DNA from 2 places in the Streptomyces sp. NPDC041968 genome. Region 1 is predicted to be linked to the other one. Evidence: riboswitches for the same ligand, from Rfam matches in the RefSeq annotation. Region 1 holds a riboswitch; the other holds the start of a gene.
What was found. Region 1 has a riboswitch for S-adenosylmethionine ahead of thrC (threonine synthase). Riboswitches for the same ligand answer to the same signal wherever they lie in the genome.
Positions count from the first base shown of each region.

Region 2: linked by a shared signal. The riboswitch ahead of ACZ6EG_RS01860 (aminotransferase class V-fold PLP-dependent enzyme) and the one ahead of thrC (threonine synthase) in region 1 are both predicted to bind S-adenosylmethionine.

Region 1 is NZ_JBVJCB010000012.1:132,986-140,132, reverse strand. Features, by position in the region: gene ACZ6EG_RS27375 (cold-shock protein) at 60-263, opposite strand; gene ACZ6EG_RS27370 (MoaD/ThiS family protein) at 702-977, opposite strand; gene thrC (threonine synthase) at 974-2,275, opposite strand; SAM riboswitch class I at 2,293-2,440, opposite strand; gene ACZ6EG_RS27360 (glucosyl-3-phosphoglycerate synthase) at 2,579-3,523, shown strand; gene ACZ6EG_RS27355 (alpha,alpha-trehalose-phosphate synthase (UDP-forming)) at 3,598-4,986, shown strand; gene otsB (trehalose-phosphatase) at 5,089-5,958, opposite strand; gene ACZ6EG_RS27345 (DUF3263 domain-containing protein) at 6,044-6,277, opposite strand; gene ACZ6EG_RS27340 (ABC transporter substrate-binding protein) at 6,313-7,147, opposite strand, start outside.
Region 2 is NZ_JBVJCB010000001.1:403,896-411,042, forward strand. Features, by position in the region: gene ACZ6EG_RS01850 (SLC13 family permease) at 1-33, shown strand, start outside; gene ACZ6EG_RS01855 (glycerate kinase) at 174-1,400, shown strand; gene ACZ6EG_RS01860 (aminotransferase class V-fold PLP-dependent enzyme) at 1,334-2,722, opposite strand; SAM riboswitch class IV at 2,923-3,039, opposite strand; gene trpD (anthranilate phosphoribosyltransferase) at 3,120-4,184, opposite strand; gene qcrB (cytochrome bc1 complex cytochrome b subunit) at 4,316-5,953, opposite strand; gene qcrA (cytochrome bc1 complex Rieske iron-sulfur subunit) at 5,950-7,008, opposite strand; gene qcrC (cytochrome bc1 complex diheme cytochrome c subunit) at 7,005-7,147, opposite strand, start outside.

The sequences.
Region 1 (7,147 bases):
CCTCGACCGAGGTGCGGGCCCTTCGGAGAAGAACCGTTCGCTTGCGGTGGCCGGACGTCTCAGGCGCTGAGGCGAACCATGTCGGCCTGCGGGCCCTTCTGACCCTGCGAGATCTCGAACTCGACCCGCTGGCCTTCTTCGAGGGTGCGGTAACCGTCCATCTGAATCGCGCTGTAGTGGACGAAAACATCCGCACCACCGTCGACCGCGATGAAGCCGTACCCCTTCTCCGCGTTGAACCACTTGACGGTGCCCTGAGCCATGCCTAACTCCCCTATTACTGGCCCTTGCACAGATCCGCACTTCGCGGACCCGGGTCAGACCTCGCCCCCCACGACTGGGGGCGTGCGCCGGAACGCGTCGACCGCGGCTGAATGTATCTGTCCAACTGCCGTCTGCAACAGGTCAATCGGACGAGAAATCTGGACGCACCAGGTCCGCAATGTGGCGAGAATTCGCCTGAATTCGGGTCAAGTCGGGGCACGCAAAGGGCACAAAAGCCGCGAAATACGCCCACACTTTGGCTACATCTTGTCGGGCGCCGGGCAGGAATTCGGGATTCCCGATCTTTGGGTCGGGAGCGCGTTCCCCAACTCTACCGCGCTCAATCCCATGGAATTGCCCCCTCCGCTTCTCTCACGGAGGGGGCAATTCGATGAACGCTGCGTTACCTCAATTACCGATGGTAACGACGAGGCGGGTCAGCCGCCGGCGACCGCCGGGATGATGGAGACGCCCGCGCCGTCGGGGGTGGCGGTCTCCAGGCCCTGCTCGAAGCGGACGTCGTCGTCGTTGACGTAGACGTTGACGAAGCGGCGCAGCTTGCCCTGGTCGTCCAGGACGCGGGCGGCGATGCCGGTGTGGTTCTTCTCCAGGTCGGCGATGACCTCACCGAGGTTCGCACCGTCGGCGGCGACCTCGGCCTGTCCACCGGTGTAGGTGCGCAGGATGGTGGGGATGCGAACGGTCACGCTCATGCGAGGCCAGCCTCTCGGAAGGAGTCCAGGTTCGGGCGGATGGTGGTGGTGAGTCCGGTGCCGGCCACCGCGTCCAGCGTCTTCAGGCCGTCGCCGGTGTTGAGGACGACGGTGGTGAGCGACGGGTCCAGGACGCCGTCCTCGATCAGCTTCCTGGTGACGCCGACCGTCACGCCGCCCGCCGTCTCCGCGAAGATGCCCTCGGTGCGGGCGAGCAGCTTGATGGCGTCGACGACCTGCTCGTCCGTCACGTCCTCGACGGCACCGCCGGTGCGGCGCGCGATGTCCAGGACGTACGGCCCGTCGGCCGGGTTGCCGATCGCGAGGGACTTGGCGATGGTGTCCGGCTTCTGCGGGCGTACGACGTCGTGGCCGGCCTTGTAGGCGGTGGACACCGGCGAGCAGCCGGCGGCCTGGGCGCCGAAGATCTTGTACGGCCGGTCCTCGACGAGACCGAGCCTGATCAGCTCCTGCAGCCCCTTGTCGATCTTCGTGAGCTGGGAGCCGGAGGCGATCGGGACCACGAGCTGGTCGGGCAGCCGCCAGCCGAGCTGCTCGCAGATCTCGTAGGCCAGCGTCTTGGAGCCCTCGGCGTAGTACGGCCGCAGGTTGACGTTGACGAAGCCCCAGCCCTCGCCCGCCGGGTCGCCGATCAGCTCGGAGCAGAAGCGGTTCACGTCGTCGTAGTTGCCCTCGATGCCGACGAGCTCTCCGCCGTAGACAGCGGCCATGACGACCTTGCCCTGTTCCAGGTCGTGCGGGATGAACACGCAGGAGCGGAAGCCGGCGCGGGCGGCGGCGGCGCCGACGGCACCCGCGAGGTTGCCGGTGGAGGAGCAGGAGAGGGTGGTGAAGCCGAAGGCGCGGGCGGCCTCGATGGCCTGGGCGACGACACGGTCCTTGAAGGAGTGCGTCGGGTTGCCGGAGTCGTCCTTGACGTAGAGGCCGCCGGTGACGCCCAGCTCGCGGGCGAGGTTGTCGGCCTTGACGAGCTTGGTCCAGCCCGGGTTGATGTTCGGCTTGTCGGCCACGTCGGCGGGGACGGGCAGCAGCGGGGCGTACCGCCAGATGTTCGCGGGGCCCGCCTCGATGCGCTTGCGCAGCTCCTCGGTGTCGTAGGCCGAGAAGTCGTAGGCGATCTCCAGCGGGCCGAAACACTCCTCGCAGGCGAAGACCGGGCCGAGCGGCACGCGGTGACCGCACTCGCGACAGGAGAGCGCCGCGGCGGGGCCCAGATCGACGGAGCCGGCGGGGGCGGCGGAGGGGGTGGTGGTGCTTTCGGCGGTCTGCACAGCCATGGAGGCGAGGCCCTTTCTCCTCATCTTCCTCACGACGCATCTCGCCGTGAGACGGATTTGGCACCTTCCCTAGCCGGGAGCCTCGCCACGTCTGCGTGACAAGAACCGACTGGAGGGTTGCCGGGGCTTCAACGGGCCGTATCCCTCTGCCCCTCTGGATGAGCGGTATTCGATTGTTGTGCGGTGCGCGCGGCGACCCCGGCATGCGGTGGTCCCACGCGTTGTTCAAGACTGTAACCGAAGGCCAGGGCGGTCGAGACAGTCGTCCGTACCGCGAGATGGATCACAGAGGAGCCACCGACCGTGCTGGAAGAAGTCGAGCGCTGGCTGGGCGCACGCTCCTGGTCCGTGACGGACCGGCCCGTCCAGCAGCTGCTGACCGCCAAGCACGCCACCGGGCAGACGGTGAGCGTGGTGCTCCCCGCGCTGGACGAGGAGGCGACGGTCGGCGACATCGTCACGGTGATCCGGCGGGAGCTGATGGGGCGCGACCCGCTCGTCGACGAGGTCGTCGTCGTGGACTCCGGGTCGCGCGACCGGACGTCGGCGGTGGCCGCGGCGGCGGGCGCCCGGGTCGTGCACCGCGACGCGATCCTCCCGCGCATCCCGGCCGTCCCCGGCAAGGGCGAGGTGCTGTGGCGCTCGCTGCTGGTCACCGGCGGCGACATCGTCTGCTTCGTCGACGCCGACCTGCGGGAGTTCTCGGCCGACTTCGTCTCCGGGATCGTGGGCCCGCTGCTCACCGACCCGGACGTGCACCTCGTCAAGGCCATGTACGACCGTCCGCTCGGCGCGGCTCCCGGACAGGGCGGCCGGGTCACCGAGCTGATGGCCCGCCCGCTGCTCAACATGCACTGGCCGCGGCTGGCCGGCTTCGTCCAGCCGCTGGGCGGCGAGTACGCGGCCCGCCGCTCGCTGCTCGAACGGCTGCCCTTCCCCGTCGGGTACGGCGTCGAGCTGGGCATGCTGGTCGACGCCCTGCACCTGGTGGGCCTGGACGGCCTGGCGCAGGTCGACGTCGGGGTCCGCAGGCACCGCCACCAGGACGGCCAGGCCCTGGGCCGGATGTCCGCGGCGATCTACCGCACCGCCCAGCTGCGGCTGGCCCGCGGCCACCTGGTCCGGCCGGCCCTCACCCAGTTCGAGCGGGGCCCCGCCGGTTTCGAGCCGCGCACGTACACCGTGGACACGGAGGAACGGCCCCCCATGACGGAGATCGCGGAGTACGCGGCCCGGAGGGTGGCGTGAATCTCGGCCGGACGCGCGCCGAAGGGCCGGCGGTCCACGTTTGAGGGTTCGGGGGCCGGGCTAGGTTGAGGCGTATGGCTTCAAGGTTCGGTGCTGCTCAGGTGCTGGTCGCCTCCAATCGGGGGCCCGTCTCGTACGAGGTGCGCGAGGACGGCTCGCTGCACGCGAAACGCGGGGGTGGCGGGCTGGTCTCGGGACTGTCGGCCATCGGGCCGGACGCGGGGGCGCTGTGGGTGTGCTCCGCCCTGAGCGACGGCGACCGCGAGGCGGTGCGGCGCGGGGTGGGCGAGGACGGCGTGCGGATGCTGGACGTGCCGGCCGACGTGCACGCGGACGCGTACAACGGGATCGCGAACTCCGTGCTGTGGTTCGTGCACCACATGCTGTACCAGACGCCCGTGGAACCCGTCTTCGACGCGGAGTTCCGGCGCCAGTGGGCCTCCTACGAGGCGTACAACCGGGCCTTCGCCGAGGCGCTGGCCGAGGAGGCCGCCGAGGGCGCGGTCGCGATCGTGCAGGACTACCACCTGACGCTGGTGCCGGGGATGCTCCGCGCGCTCCGGCCCGACCTGCGCATCGGCCACTTCTCGCACACGCCGTGGGCGCCGGTGGACTACTTCCGGATGCTGCCGGACGACATCGCCGAGCAGGTGCTGCGCGGCATGCTGGGCGCCGACCGGCTCGGGTTCCTCACCCGGCGCTGGGCCGACGCGTTCACCGCGTGCTGCGACGCGCTGGTGGGCGGGACCGGCGGCACCGAGATCGGCGTGCACGGGCTGGGCGCGGACGCGGACTTCCTGCGCAAGCGGTCGCACGAGGCCGACGTGGACGAGCGGATGGCCGCGCTGCGGGCGGAGATCGGCGAGGGACGCCGGACGATCGTGCGGGTGGACCGGACCGAGCTGTCCAAGAACATCGTGCGGGGGATGCTGGCCTACCGGCAGCTGCTCACCGACCGGCCCGAGTGGCGCGAGCGGGTCGTGCACGTGGCGTTCGCCTACCCGTCGCGGCAGGACCTCGCCGTGTACCGGGACTACACCGCGGAGGTGCAGCGGGTGGCGGAGTCGATCAACGTGGAGTTCGGGACGGCGGGGTGGACGCCGGTCGTGCTGCACGTGAAGGACGACTTCGCGCGGTCGCTGGCGGCGTACCGGCTGGCCGACGTGGCCCTGGTCAACCCGATCAGGGACGGCATGAACCTCGTCGCCAAGGAGGTGCCGGTCGTCTCCGACGAGGGGTGCGTGCTGGTGCTGTCGCGGGAGGCGGGGGCGTACGAGGAGCTGGGCGAGGACGCGCTGGTGGTGAATCCGTACGACGTGTCGGGGACGGCCCGGGCGCTGCACGAGGCGTTGTCGGTGGGTGCCGGGGAGCGGGCGGAGCGGTCGAAGCGGCTGGCCGCGGCGGGCACGGCGCTGCCTCCGGCGCGGTGGTTCCTGGAGCAGCTGGACGCGCTGAGGTCCTGACCACCGGGTGACCGGCGGGTCTCGCGGAAGCGGATGCGGGGAGCGGGTGCGGGGAGACTCCCCGCACCCGCTTTCGGCCTCTCCGTGCAGGGGGGCCGTGGTTCAGGCCAGCCGGTCCGCCAGGGCGCGCAGCAGCCGTACGACTCCCGCCGGGCCGTCCACCACCACGTCCGCCCGCTTCCTGAGGTCGGGGACCTCGTCGCTGCCGCTGCACACCAGCAGGCCGGGGGTGCCCTCCGCGCGCAGGGCGTCGACGGCCGCGAAGGCGGGGAGGTCGCCGAGGTCGTCGCCGGCGTAGACGACGGTCTCGGCGCCGACGTCCCGGGCGTGTGCCCGCAGCGCGGCGCCCTTGTCCATGCCGGGCGGGCGCAGCTCCAGGACCATGCGGCCCGGCTCGACGATCAGTCCGTGGCGGGCGGCCAGGCCGGTGAGCGGGGCGCGCAGCGCGTCGAAGGCCGCCTGCGGGTCGGGGGCGCGGCGGGTGTGGACGGCGACGGCGTGGCCCTTCTCCTCGACCCAGGTGCCCGGCCCGGCGCCGGACCGCTCCAGCAGCTCCGGCAGCTCGGCGCGGACGGCGGCGACGCCGGGGTGCGGTTCGGGTGCGGTGAGGGTGCCGGTGGCGGCGTCCCAGCGCTCGGCGCCGTAGTGGCCGAGGACGACGAGGTGCTCCAGGCCCGGGGCGTCGGCGAAGCCGCCGTGGCGGACGGCGACCTCGGCCGGGCGGCCGGTGATCACCGCGACGGAGGCGACCCTCGGCGCGAGGGCCGCGAGCGCCGGTACGGCGTCCGGGTGGGCGCGGGCCCGGTCGGGGTCGGGCACGATCGGCGCGAGGGTGCCGTCGAAGTCGAGCGCGACGACCGCGCGGGCGGGGCGGGCGAGCAGGGCGTCGAGCCCCGCACGTCCGGCCTCCGTCGCGGGCGTCGGCAGGTGGTCCGGCGAGTCGTCTCGGGTGGATTCCTGGTGGCTGCCCATACCGCGAACCTATCCCGCGGACCCGCACCGCACGCCTGTCCCGCGCATCCGGCCGGTGCTCCGGCCCGTGCGTCCGGCCGGTGGCCTACCGCTCCCCGCGCCGCGTCTCGCGCACCCGGCGCAGGCGGTTGACCGTCACCGGGTCGGCGGCCAGGGCGCGGGGGTCGTCCAGGAGGGCGTTGAGGAGCTGGTAGTAGCGGACGGGGGCCAGGCCCAGTTCCTCGCGGATCGCCCGCTCCTTCGCGCCGGGGCCGGGAAAGCCGCGGCGCTCCAGCGCGAGGATGTTCCGCTCCCTCTGTCCGAGCCGTCCCAGGTCCATGTACGGCACCGTAGCGCCCGCCACCGACAGCCCCGCTACTCCGCGCTGCCCGCCCGCATCGCCGTCGCCTGGATCCGGCCGAGCACCTCCGACGGGCTGTTGCCGGGGGCGACCGCCTGGCCGATGAGCTTCTTGACGTCCGCGCTGACCGAGGCCCAGGAGGTCTTGCCGACCGGGTACAGCTCCGAGAGCAGCAGCTCGTCCAGGAAGGGCCGCAGGGCCTTGTCCTCCTCCGCGGTGCTCATGACCTGGGACGCGGAGGTGGTCACCGGCAGCAGGTCGTAGCGGCGGGAGAAGTCGAGGACGTTCTCGTCGCTGTAGACGAAGTCGAGGAAGTCGCCGATCTCCTCCTGGTGGCCGCCCGCCTTGAAGGCGGTCATCCAGTCGGTGACGCCGAGCGTGTTCCGGCTCTCGCCCTCGGCGCCGGGGGTGGTCACCATGCCGTACTTCACGCCCTTGTCGGACGCCATCTTCATCAGCGAGGGGTGCCCGTTGAGCATGCCGACCTCGCCGTTCGCGAAGGCGGCGAAGGCGGCGGCGCGGTTCAGCTTGCCGGGGGCGACCGGGCCGGTGAGGCCCTTGCCGACCAGTTCGTCCCGGAGCCAGGTGAAGGTGGTGACGTTCTGCGGCGAGTCGACGGAGTAGGTGCCCACGTCGTCGGTGTAGCCGCCGTCGCCGCTGAGCATCCACTGCATGGTCTCGGCCTGCGCCTCCTCCGGGCCCAGCGGCAGCGCGTACGGGTACTTCACGCCCTCCGCCTTCAGCGCCTCGGCGGCGTCCGCGAGGTCGTCCCAGCTCTTGGGGGGCGTGATGCCGGCCTCGTTGAAGAGGGTCTTGTTGTAGAAGAGCACGCGCGTGGAGGCGGCGAAG
Region 2 (7,147 bases), on a different contig from region 1:
TGGCCGCTGCTCGGCGTACCCGTGACCCGATGAAGGAGCCCTCCATGCCCTCCATGCCCTCCCTGCCCGCCTTGTCCTCCGCGCCCGCCGCGATCCCCGCGGCCTCGGTGTCCTCCCGCGCGGCCTCCGCGGCCTCCGCGGCCTCCGTGCCCACCGTGCCCGCCGTGCCCGCCGTGCTGCACCGTGTCGTCGTCGCCCCCAGCGGCTTCAAGGAGTCCCTGTCCGCCCAGGCCGCCGCCGACGCCATCGCGGCGGGGGTGCGCCGGGTGCTGCCGACCGCCGAGATCGACAGCATCCCGCTGGTCGACGGCGGCGAGGGCACAGCCGTGGCGCTGGCCGCGGCGACCGGGGGGCGGCTGGTGGCGCTGCCCGCCACGGGGCCGGTCGGGGAGCCCGTCGGCACCCACTTCGCGCTGCTCGGCGCCCAGGACACGGCGGTCGTGGAGATGGCGGCCGTCGCGGGACTGTCCCTGGTCCCCCGGGCCCTGCGCGACCCGGGTGCCACGACCACGTACGGCGTCGGTGAGCTGCTCCGCGCCGCGCTCGACACCGGGGTGCGGCGGATCCTGGTCGGCTGCGGCGACTCGGGCACCTCGGACGGAGGCGCGGGCGCGCTCCAGGCGCTCGGCGCGCGGCTGCTGGACGCCGACGGCTTCGAACTGCCGCCCGGCGGACGGGAGCTGACCCGTCTCGCCCGCGTCGACCCGACCGGCCTCGACCCCCGGCTGGGGGACACCGAGCTGCTGGTGGCCTGCAACCCCTTCAACGTGCTGTGCGGCGAGCGGGGCGTGGCCCGGGTGTTCGGTCCGCAGAAGGGGGCGACGCCCGCGCAGGTGGAGCAGTTGTCGGCCGGTCTGGAGAACTGGGCGCGCGTCCTCACGCGCGACCTCGGTGTCACCGGCACCGACCTGCGCACCGGCCCCGGCACCGGCGCCTCCGGCGGGCTGGGCGCCGGGCTGGCCGCCGTCGGCGCCCGGCTGCTGCCCCGCTTCGAGGTGCTGCTGGACCACGTCGACCTGGACGCCCGCCTCGCCCGCGCCGACCTGGTGCTCACCGCCGAGGGCGCCCTGGACCACCAGACGCCGCGCGGCAAGGTCCCCGCGGAGGTGGCCCGGCGTGCCAAGCTCTCCGGCCGTCCCGTCCTCGCCCTGGCCGGCACGCTCGGCGAGGGCGCCCACGAGGTGCCGGGGGTGGACGCCTGCCACGGGATCATGCCGGCCCCCATGGCGCTGGCCGACGCACTGCTGCGCGCCGCCGAACTCCTCACGGACGCCACGGAGCGGGCGCTGCGGATGATCCTGCTGGGGTCGCGGCTGCCGGCGGGCCGGACCGCTCAGGCCGCCGGGACCTCGGCGGCGGAGGTGGTGTCCGGGACGCACCGCCCGTCCTCGGTGCGGTAGTTCCACCGGGCGCCGTCGCTCACCAGCTCCTTGACGGCCTTCACGAACCGCTCGACGTGCTCGTCCGGCGTGCCCGCGCCGAAGCTCACCCGGATGGCGTTGAGGGACTTCTCCCCGGGCGCGGCCTCGGGGGCACCGCACTCGCCCTGCGTCTGCGGGTCGCTGCCCAGCAGGGTGCGGACCAGCGGGTGGGCGCAGAACAGGCCGTCGCGCACGCCGATGCCGTACTCGGCGGAGAGCGCGGCGGCGAAGTGCGAGCTGTTCCACCCCTCGACGACGAAGGAGAGCACGCCGACCCGGGGCGCGTCGTCGCCGAAGAGGGACAGCACACGCACCTGGGGCACCTCGGCGAGGCCCTCGCGCACCTTGCCCACGAGGTACTGCTCGCGGGCGACCAGTGTGTCGAACCCGGCCTCCTCCAGTGCCTTGCAGGCGGCGGCGACGGCGTAGGCGCCGATGACGTTGGGCGACCCGGCCTCGTGGCGGGCGGCGCTGTCGTGCCACTGGACGTCCACGCCGCCGTCGGCGCGCCGGGAGACGCTGCGGCTGGCGCCGCCGCCGGCCAGGTACGGCTCGGCCTCGCGCAGCCAGTCGGCACGCCCCGCCAGCACGCCGGTGCCGAAGGGGGCGTACAGCTTGTGCCCGGAGAAGGCGACCCAGTCGACGTCCAGGTCGGCCACCGAGACGGGGTGGTGCGGGGCGAGCTGGGCGGCGTCCAGCACGATCCGGGCGCCGTGCGCGTGGGCGGCGGCGGCCAGTTCGCGCACCGGCCACAGCTCGCCGGTGACGTTGGAGGCGCCGGTGACGCAGACCAGGGCGGGCCCGTACGGCTCGCGGGCGGCGAGGGCGCGCTCCAGGGTCTCGACGGCCTGGGCCGGGGTGCGCGGAGCGTCGAGGTACGTCACGTCCGCGTCCCGCCAGGGCAGCAGCGAGGCGTGGTGCTCGGTCTCGAAGACGAAGACCCGGCAGCCGGCCGGCAGCGCGGCGGCGAGCAGGTTGAGGGAGTCGGTGGTGGACCGGGTGAAGACGACCTGGTCGGTGTCCCGGCAGCCGAGGAAGCCGGCGACGGTCGTGCGGGCGTTCTCGAACAGGTCCGTCGACAGCTGCGACAGGTACCCGGCGCCCCGGTGCACGCTGCCGTAGTACGGGGCGTAGGCCGCCACCTCGTCCCAGACCTGCTGGAGCGCGGGGGCGCTGGCGGCGTAGTCGAGCGCGGCGTAGGTGACCTCACCGCCGGTGACGAGCGGAACGGTGACGTCCCGGCCCAGAACGGGCAGCGGGGCACAGACGGAGGGGTCGACGGCGACGGCGGAGACGGACATGGGTGCACTCCCGTGAAGGCATACGGCATCACCACGCGAACCACGGCGGGTTCGGGCATGGGAAGGCCGGAACGGCGGAGAAGGGGGAAGAGGCGCTGCGGAGGCGGGGCTCTGCGGCCCTATCGCATTCGCTGATTCACGGGAGACTCCCTCGAACGACCCAGGACCCCTGGACCCACACTCTTCGAAAGCGTGCGAGGGGTCCGCGCTTGCCGCGGACCTTGCTGTCCACGACCTGGTCTTCACCCGGGGCACCCCGCCACGGACGGAGGGTTGCCGGACAGTCGGCCGGGGCCTCATGACTGTCACTCATGACCTGTCGAGAAACCTAGGGGAAATGATCGGCGCCCCGCAACCCGAGTCCGGATCGCGGGACGCACGTCACACGAGAGAGCGGCTACGCGTTGCTGGCGGCCACCCAGCGCTCCAGCGCGCGGCGCGCGGCGCCGGAGTCGATCGCCTCGGCGGCCCGGTCCATGCCGGCCCGGATCTGCGCGGTCAGCGGTGCGTCACCCGGCTCCAGGGCCACCAGGGCCGCCGCCGAGTTCAGCAGGACCGCGTCCCGCACCGGGCCCGTCTCGCCGTTGAGCAGGCGGCGGGCGACGTCGGCGTTGTAGGAGGCGTCGGCGCCGCGCAGCGCCTCGACCGGCACCAGGTCGAGGCCGACGTCGCGCGGGTCGAAGGTCTCCTCGCTCACCCGGCCGTCCCGCACGACCCAGACCCGGGAGGTGGCGGTGGTGGTCAGCTCGTCGAGGCCGTCGTCGCCGCGGAAGACCAGGGACGAGTGGCCGCGTTCGGCGAAGACGCCGGCGATGATCGGCGCCATCCGGGCGTGGGCGACCCCGATCGCCTGGGACGTGACCCGGGCGGGGTTGGTCAGCGGGCCCAGGAAGTTGAACACCGTGCGGATGCCGAGCTGGCCGCGGGCCGCCGCCACGTGGCGCAGGGCGGGGTGGAACTTCACGGCGAAGCAGAAAGTGATGCCGGCCTCCTCGGCGACCTCCGCCACCCGCTTCGGCGTCAGCTCCAGGTTCACCCCGAGCTTCTCCAGGACGTCGGAGGCGCCGGACGCCGAGGAGGCCGCCCGGTTGCCGTGCTTGACGACCTTCGCGCCCGTGCCGGCCACGACGATCGCCGACATGGTGGAGATGTTGACCGTCTTGGCGCCGTCGCCGCCGGTGCCGACGATGTCGACCGTCTCGCCCGGCACCTCGATCACGTTGGCGTGGGCGTACATGGTGCGGACCAGGCCGGAGATCTCCTCGACGGTCTCGCCCTTGGACCTGAGGGCCACCGCGAAGCCGGCGATCTGCGCGTCGGTCGCCTCGCCCCGCATGATCACGTCCAGCGCCCAGGCGGTGTCGTCCGCGGACAGGTCCTGACCGTCCAGCAGTCCGTTCAGCAGGGCGGGCCAGGAGCGGCCCGCCGCGTTGTCGCCTCCAGCGGGGGTCACAGCGCTCATGAGCCGCTCCTGTGTCGTGTGTACTGCGGAAAGGAAGTGCGCTCCCACCCTATCCAGCCCCGGGTACGGCGAAGGGCCCCGTCCGCGGAACGGACGGGGCCCTTCGACCGTGGTGTGGCGACGCTGGAGGGTCAGTGGTGGCCGTGGCCGCTCGTGATCTCCTTGTACTCCTCGACGGTCGGCTTCGGAATCTGCGACTCCTCGCCGTAGTACGACTTGCTGAGCTTGGCGCGGAGCTTCTCGGTGCTCTTCACCTTGCGCTCGACGCCGTTCTCGTCGACCGTCGGGCCGATCTCGGCCGGCTTGTACTGCTCGTGGGCCGTGAGGGTGTGCAGCTGCTCCTGGCTGAGCGGCTCGTGGACCTCGATGAACTCACCGTGCGGCAGGCGCTTGATGATGCCGGACTCGCGGCCGTGCAGCACCTTGTCCTTGTCCCGGCGCTGGAGGCCGAGGCAGATCCGCTTGGTGACGATGAACGCGATGACCGGGCCGACGAAGAACGCGATGCGGACGAACCAGGTGATCGCGTTGATCGACAGGTGGAAGTGCGTGGCCCAGATGTCGTTGCCGCCACCGATGAGCAGGATGAAGTACTCGGTGATCCAGGCGACACCGAACGCGGTCCGGGTCGGGGCGTTGCGCGGGCGGTCCAGGATGTGGTGCTCGCGCTTGTCGCCGGTGACCCAGGACTCGATGAACGGGTAGACCGCGATCGCGACCAGGACCAGCGGGAAGATCATCAGCGGGACGAACACGCCCAGGACCAGCGTGTGGCCCCAGAAGTTGATCTCCCAGCCGGGCATCACACGGATCAGGCCCTCGGAGAAGCCCATGTACCAGTCCGGCTGGGCGCCGGTGGAGACCATGTCCGGCCGGTAGGGGCCGATGGACCAGATGGGGTTGATCGTGGCGATCGCCGAGATGGCGGCGATCACGCCGAAGACCAGGAAGAAGAAGCCTCCGGCCTTCGCCATGTACACCGGCAGCAGCGGCATGCCGACGACGTTCTTGTTGGTCTTGCCGGGGCCCGCGAACTGCGTGTGCTTGTGGTAGAAGACCAGGATCAGGTGGCCGACCACCAGGCCGAGCATGATGCCCGGCAGCAGCAGGATGTGGACCGAGTAGAACCGGGCCACGAAGTCGTGGCCGGGGAACTCCCCGCCGAAGAGGAAGAACGACAGGTACGTGCCGACGATCGGCACGGACAGGATCGCGCCCTCCATGAAGCGGATGCCGGTGCCCGAGAGCAGGTCGTCCGGGAGCGAGTAACCGGTGAAGCCGGTGAACATGCCGAGGACGAACAGCAGGAAGCCGAACAGCCAGTTGATCTCACGCGGCTTGCGGAACGCGCCGGTGAAGAAGACGCGCATCATGTGCACGAACATGCCGGCGAGGAAGATCAGCGCCGCCCAGTGGTGGATCTGCCGGATGAGCAGACCACCGCGGACGTCGAAGCTGATGTCCAGCGTGGAGGCGTACGCCTCACTCATCAGCTGGCCCTGCAGCGGCACGTACGAGCCGTGGTACGTGACCTCGTTCATCGACGGGTGGAAGAACAGCGTCAGGTACACACCCGTGAGGATGATGATGATGAAGCTGTAGAGGCAGATCTCACCCAGCATGAACGACCAGTGGTCGGGGAAGATCTTGCGCATGTTGGCCTTGGCCAGGGAGTAGATCCCCAGCCGGCCGTCGGCCCAGTCGGCGACGCGCTCGCCGGCCGGTGCCTTCCCGCGAGAGCGGGGGGCTTCGTTCGCTGTAGTGCTCATCCGCGCTCCCAGAAGGCAGGACCGACGGGCTCTTCGAAGTCGCCGAGCGCTTCGAGGTAACCCTCGTCGTTCACGCCGATGCGCAGCTGCGGCAGGGCGTGACCGGCGGGACCGAAGATCACCCGGGCGCCGTCGGCAAGGTCGAAGGTGGACTGGTGGCAGGGGCAGAGCGCGTGGTGCGTCTGCTGCTCGTACAGGGAGATCGGGCAACCGACGTGGGTGCAGATCTTCGAGTACGCCACGATGCCCTCGTGCGACCACTCGAGCTCGCGCTTGTCCTTGATGGCCTCCGGCTCCAGCCGGATGATCATCAGGGCCGCCTTGGCGATCTCGGTCATGAACTCCTCGTCGTGCTCCTCCAGGCCCTCGGGCATGGCGAAGGTGAGGGAGCCCACCGCGACGTCGGAGGGACGCAACGGCTCGTGGGTGTTCATGTTGACCAGCAGCTTGCCCTTGGACCACAGGGTGTGGCGGAGCTTGGTCTCGGGCAGCGGGCCGAGGTCGCGCAGCAGGACGACACCGGAGAGCGGGACCAGGGTCAGCGCGCCGAACATCGTGTTGCGGATCAGCTTGCGGCGCCCGATGACGGACTCCTTGGCACCCTGCTTGAAGTCCGCGTGGACCTTGGCACGGAGCTCGGGGTCGGCCTCGATCGGGTGGCGCTCGTCGGCGATCTCCTCGTCGGACATCAGGGTGCGGGCCCAGTGGACCGCGCCCGCGCCGATCGCGAACAGCGCGACGCCGAGCGTCATGCCGAGCGCGAAGTTCAGCGCACTGATGTGGCCGATCGGGAAGATGTAGACCGACTGGTCGACCGGGATCGTCACGAAGGCGGCGATGAAGCCGACGGTGGCCAGCATCGACAGCGTGAAGAGCAGGGCGACCGTACGCTCGGACCGCTTGGCGGCCCGCTCGTCGAGGTCCTGGACACGGTGCTCGTGGGGCGGCAGCCCCGGGTCGGCGAACGGGTTCTTCTCGTCCGCGACCTTCACCGCGCCGTGCGCGGTGCCCTGCTCAGCGGGCAGGTTCTCTTCTGGAATGTCTTGGCTACTCATGACTTCTTGGCCTTTGCGGTCCGAGCGGCGACCCAGACGGCGACCGCGATCAGCGCGCCCAGTCCGAAGACCCACGCGAACAGACCCTCACTCACCGGGCCCAGCCCGCCGAGGCTGAGGCCGCCGGGGTTCTCGGTGT